One region of the Anaerostipes hadrus ATCC 29173 genome, then DNA from elsewhere that is predicted to be linked to it. Evidence: predicted binding sites of a transcription regulator. Region 1 holds the regulator's gene; the other holds the start of a gene.

The links. The regulator Rex, encoded in region 1, represses fermentation and respiration genes when NADH is low (regulators of the CRP and FNR family bind a similar motif). The targets are predictions, from matches to a motif close to ATTGTTAANTANTTAACAAT.
Region 2: QUE18_RS08515 (acetyl-CoA C-acetyltransferase) is a predicted target of Rex. The motif match lies at 1,364-1,383, and genes of this name have one in related genera.

What each region holds. Positions count from the first base shown of each region.
Region 1 is NZ_AP028031.1:1,171,748-1,174,957, reverse strand. It holds gene QUE18_RS05710 (bifunctional ADP-dependent NAD(P)H-hydrate dehydratase/NAD(P)H-hydrate epimerase) at 1-967, opposite strand, end outside; gene acpS (holo-ACP synthase) at 964-1,326, opposite strand; gene QUE18_RS05700 (redox-sensing transcriptional repressor Rex) at 1,338-1,991, opposite strand; gene QUE18_RS05695 (ABC transporter ATP-binding protein) at 2,144-3,210, shown strand, end outside.
Region 2 is NZ_AP028031.1:1,741,145-1,744,354, forward strand. It holds gene QUE18_RS08510 (enoyl-CoA hydratase-related protein) at 1-85, opposite strand, end outside; gene QUE18_RS08515 (acetyl-CoA C-acetyltransferase) at 122-1,306, opposite strand; gene ilvN (acetolactate synthase small subunit) at 1,851-2,360, opposite strand; gene ilvB (biosynthetic-type acetolactate synthase large subunit) at 2,372-3,210, opposite strand, start outside.

The DNA.
Region 1 (3,210 bases):
ACATTTCTTTCATTTCTTCACTGACACCAACTCCTGGGCCAAACAAGATACAATCACACCATTCTAAAGATTCTTCTAAATCTTTTCGTTCTCCAAATAAAATTTCTGGAAGTCTTGTCTGTAAAATCTGACGATTTCCAGCATCAGAAAGCACTTTCACAAGTCCTGCACCCATCCGAAGTGCTGCCTCTGCTGCAAAACATGCAGCTCCTGACATTGTTTCATTTCCAGCAATGATCAAAATCTTCCCATAGCTTCCTTTATTGGAATATGCTTTTCTTTCTGGCATTAAATGATCACTTTCCTCTAATATATATCCTGTCGCATACTTTTTGATCGTCTGGTCATGAAATCCTATGGATACCAGTTTAATATCTCCACAATATTCTCGTCCTGGATATAATAAATGACCTCTTTTATATCCACCAAATGTAACTGTTGATGACGCATGCACTGCACATCCAAGAATCTTTCCACTATCTCCACTGATTCCAGATGGAATATCAATTGCGATCACAGGCTTACCACATGCATTGATCCGTTCAATGACTTCTTTATAAACACCACCAACTTCTCTAGAAAGTCCAACTCCAAAAATCCCTTCGATCAAAAGATCATATTCATGAAAATTTACATCTTCACAATCTATCGGAAAATAGCCTAGATTCTTAAGTATCTGAAGCTGTAATTTCAGATCTGCTGAAGCTTTTTCTATATTACCAACGATCATATAATCCACTAAATAATCCTGCTCCAACAAAATTCTCGTACAAGCAAGTGCATCTCCTCCATTATTGCCAATTCCTGAAATGATCAATATCCTCTGTGAATGATCTGCTATCTGTGCAGCCTTATCTGCAACTGCTTTAGATGCTCTTTCCATCAATACAAGTCCCGGAATTCCTATTCCATGAATCGTCTCATGATCGACCGTTTGCATCTCCTGATTCTTTAATACATATCTCATACGCATTCTCCTATCGCAAAAGCTTGTGCAAATTCTCTTGTATTCGTGATCGATACATGAATTCTTGAAACTTGTTTATCTTTTGCTATCTCTTTCGCATTTCCATATAATTTGACATATGGCGCACCTGATTCATTTCTCAACACTTCAATCTCATATGGTTCCACACCGAAAAAGCCGGTTCCAAATACTTTGGAAACGGCTTCTTTTACAGCAAAATTGCCAGCTAAAGTCGTAGCATTGTCTTTTGCATATGCTAATTCAGTTGTCGTAAAAATTCTTGAAAGATGTCTTCCTCGAAGAATCATCTCTTCTATCCGGTATATCTCTACGAGATCTGTTCCTATTCCAGCAATCATCTTCTTACCTGCTATTCGTTCTCACTCTCTTCACGGTTGTGGACATTGTATGTTAATGTCATCAGACTTTCTGCTAAATGTACATTCTCTACTGTAACATTATCTGGTAAATGAAGATCGATTGGTGCAAAATTCCAGAATCCTTTAATTCCCCATTCTGCCATCTTCTTTGCGATCGCAGGTGCCTGATCCTTCGGAATTGTCAGTGCAGCGATCTTAATTCCATGTGTTTTGATAAAGTTCTCTAGTTCATCTGTATCAAGAACTTTCACTCCACGGACAGAAATTCCGATCAGCTTTGGATTCACATCAAAAAGTGCCATGACTTTGTATCCATAATCTTCATTAAAAGACTGATAATTCGCAAGAGCCTGTCCAAGATTTCCGGCTCCAACAATGATCATGTCATTTCTCTTATCCAGACCTAAGATCTTACCAATCTCTGTATACAGATTATCTACATTATATCCGTATCCCTGCTGCCCAAATCCACCAAAATTGTTAAGGTCCTGACGAATCTGCGATGCTGTTACCATCATCTGTTCACTTAATTCTTTTGAAGAGATTCTTGTAATATTCTTCGCTTTTAACGCTCCTAAATATCTGAAATACCTAGGAAGTCGTTTGATAACTGCTGAGGAAATATTCTTATCTGAGTTTGCCATTTTATTCCTCCAAAATCTTTATTTCGCTTATAATTATATAAGATTGTCTAATAACTGTCAATCTTTCCGTCATGAAAATATTTCATTTTTTCAAAAAATATGGTATTCTGAGAAATAATGTCTATAATAAAAAATTTGAAAGGGGTATCTTAATGATATTATCATGCCAGAATATCTGCAAAACATTTGTCGAAAAACCAGTCTTGCAGAATATCTCATTTCACTTAAATGAAAACGACCGGCTGGCGATCATCGGATATAACGGTGCCGGAAAATCGACACTTTTAAAAATATTGATTGGTGAAATCTCTTATGATGAAGGTGAAATTTCTTTAAAGAAAGACGCAAGCATTGGCTATCTTGCCCAACATCAGGATCATACATTCCACCATACAATTTTTGATGAACTTCTTTCCGTCAAAAAAGAAGTCATTGAATTAAATGAACAGATGCGTACCTATGAACAGGAAATGAAACATCTGACCGGTGATGCACTAGAACAAAAAATGAACCAGTATACAAATGCTACTCATAGATTTGAGCAATTAAATGGTTTTGCATACAAAAGTGAGATCACAGGAATCTTAAAAGGACTTGGCTTTTCTGAAGAAGATTTCACAAAAGAGATCAACACTTTATCTGGAGGTCAAAGAACTCGTGTTGCTCTTGGTAAGTTACTGCTTAAAAATCCTGATATTCTGCTTCTTGACGAACCAACAAACCACTTGGATGTTGATTCCATAAGGTGGCTTGAAAATTACCTGTCTCATTACAAAGGAGCTGTGATCATCGTATCTCATGACCGCTATTTTCTTGATAAGATTGTCAATAAGGTCATGGAGATCGACCAAGGACACTCCATGCTGTTTGATGGAAATTATACAACATTTATCGAAAAACGTGATCAGATCAAAGCAATCCGTTTAAAAGAATACAAAAATCAGCAACAAGAGATCAAACATCAACAAGAAGTTATCAAAAAATTAAAACAGTTCAATCGTGAAAAATCAATCAAACGTGCAGAAAGCCGTGAAAAAGCTTTAAATAAGATTGATGTATTGGAGAAACCTACGGAATATAATGCTGATATGCGTCTTAGCATTGAACCAGAGATCATCAGTGGGAATGATGTTCTGACTTTAAAAGATGTATCCAAATCTTTTGGAAACAAATCATTATTCCATGGATTAAGTGCTGATATTTTTCGTGAAGAACGCGT
Region 2 (3,210 bases), 570 kb from region 1:
CACTGTTTAATGCGTTTAATGCTTTTGGACGATTGATTGTTACAACACCTACAAAACCGTCCTGTTCATATGTAACGAATTCCATTCTAAGAATTCTCCTTTCCTAATTATCTATAATTAATTAGTCTCTTTCAACGATAGTTGTGCAACCCATTCCACCACCGATGCAAAGTGTTGCAAGACCTTTCTTAGCGTCTCTCTTCTGCATTTCATGAAGCAGTGTAACGAAGATACGGCATCCTGAAGCTCCTACTGGATGTCCAAGAGCGATTGCTCCACCGTTTACGTTTACTTTGCTCATATCGAATTTCAGATCTCTTGCTACTGCTACAGACTGTGCTGCGAAAGCTTCGTTTGCTTCGATCAAGTCCATATCGTCAATTGTTAAGTCTGCTTTTGCTAAAGCTTTCTTTGTAGAAGCTACTGGTCCAACACCCATGATAGATGGATCTACACCACCAAGAGCTCCTGTTACATATGTAGCCATTGGTGTAACACCTAATTCTTTGGCTTTTTCTTCGCTCATTACTACGACTGCTGCTGCACCATCGTTGATTCCTGATGCGTTACCAGCTGTAACCATTCCACCTTCTTTTCCTGAACAGCATCTTAATCCTGCTAAAGATTCAGCTGTTGTTCCAGGTCTTGGTCCTTCGTCTGTATCTACGATAACTGTTTTCTTTCTCTGTTTTACTTCTACAGGAACGATCTCATCTTTGAATCTTCCTGATTCCTGAGCTGCGACTGCTTTCTGCTGAGAAGCTGCTGCAAACTCATCTAATTCTTCACGAGTTAATCCCCACTGTTCTGCTACGTTTTCAGCTGTGATCATCATGTGATAGTGATTGAATGCATCTGTTAATGCATCGTTAACCATTGTATCTACCAGTGTTCCGTTGTTCATACGATATCCGAAACGTGCTTTTGGTAATGCAAATGGAGCCATTGACATGCTTTCCATACCACCGGCAACAACGATATCAGCATCTCCTGCCTGAATCATCTGTGCTGCCATGTTTACACAGTTTAATCCTGATCCACATACTACGTTAACTGTAACTGCTGGTGTTTCAATTGGAAGTCCTGCGTTTAAGGAAGCCTGACGAGCAACGTTCTGTCCTAATCCTGCCTGGATAACGCATCCCATGTATACATGGTCTACCTGATCAGCTGGAACTCCTGCTCTCTTTAATGCTTCTTTGATTACGATTGATCCCATGTCTACTGCTGGTACTGTGCTGAGTACTCCACCCATTTTACCAATCGCTGTACGGCATGCTCCTGCGATAACTACTTTCTTTGCCATATCAATTTTCCTCCATATTCTTGATTATTATACTTTGGCGATCTTCTCTCTCGCCGATATGTTAATACTATCACAATCTTTTCTCATTTTCAATTGCTATTTTTTAAAAAGATTTTCAATAAATTGTGCAAAGTGCCAAAAGCCGCATAAATACGTGTTTTTTCGATGTATACAATGTCCTTGTCGGATTGTATTTTTTTTAACACAATCCGACATAACTTATAACACTTTCTCACCGAATTGATAACTTTCTTGTATTTTCTATGAAATAATCCTGATTTTTTCGTGAAAAAAATAACAATTTTTACAATATAAATATATTTACACGCTTTATAAATTGATTTTTCGTTAAATTTACTTCACTTTCAACATGTCTAACTTAACACATCCCTGTATTTTTTCATTGAAAGAAAAAACTTTTTATTCCTATGAAAAATCCCCATATTTTTTAAAAACTTATTTCTGTACACGCAAAAAGAGAGCTTGGTGTGTGCGTTAAAACACCAAACTCTCTTTTCTCTTCTATATTATTGTCTTCTGATCATTAACGATCCTGCATACTGATACAATCGATCGCTACCGGACCACCTCTGACTACTTCAATATTTGTATAACGTTCTTTAAACACCTTTAAAATAGAATCATTCTTTGTCTCTGTACGAATTGCTTCTATTAATAAGCTGTCTTTTCCCATATCCTTGATCAGGAAACGGAACACTTCTGCCATCTGGAAGATCTCTGCCATCTGCTTCTCTGTAAGACTTTTCACTTTGATAAACATGATTTCCTTTGTTCGGATCGATGTATCTGTATAGTCAATAACTTTAATAACTTCCACGCTTCGATTTAACTGTTTCTTGACCTGTTCAAATGTCTTTTCATCTGCATCAATACAGATCGTCATACGAGACATTGTTGGATCTTCTGTTTCTCCAACTGTAAGACTGTGTATATTGTAGGCTTTTCCAGAGAATAGTCCGGAAATTCTTGCAAGAACACCAGCACGGTTTTCTACGAACAAGGAAAGCCATCTTCTTTCCATCTGATTATCCATTTTCATTCCTCCTATTCTTCTCCACGTTCCATGATCAGATCTGTGATAGATCCATTTGGTTTCACCATTGGCATAACAAGTTCTTCATTCTCAATGATAAATTCAATGATCGTTGGCCCATCTGTTTTCGCTTTTGCTTTCTCAAATGCTGGGATAATTTCTTCTTTCTTAAAGACTCTGATCCCCTGTGCTCCATAACTTTCAGCAAGTTTTACAAAATCTGGTGTATATGGCGGACATTTTGAAAAATCTCCATCACAATGATGTTCACAACTCTTTCTTCTTCTTAAACATGTACCTGCATATGCTTTATCATAGAAGAGATCCTGCCACTGTCTCACCATTCCAAGATACCCATTATTTAAAATACAGATTGTAATAGGAAGTTCCTGAATCACAGCTGTCGCGATCTCCTGGGAATTCATCTGAAATCCACCATCTCCAGATACACAAACAACTTCTCTTCCTGGATTACCAATTGCTGCACCAATTGCTGCTGGAAGACCATAACCCATCGTTCCGAGTCCACCAGATGTCAGCATCTGTCGTCTTCCATATAGTTGTAAGAACTGTGTCGTCCACATCTGATTCTGTCCAACGTCTGTTGTAACAATTGGTTCATCAAAGTACTCATTGATCGCATCAATGACCTGTTTGGGAACTAATTTTTCTTTTTCTTCCATTACTAATGGCTTTTGTTCATGCCATTCATTCATTCTTGACAGCCATTCATCTACTTTACATGGTTCTTCATTTTCTGCAATAGACAACATTAATGCGATGGCTTCTTTTGCATCTCCTACCAATGGCACATCAACTGTAACGTTCTTAGAGATCGCCGCTGTATCAA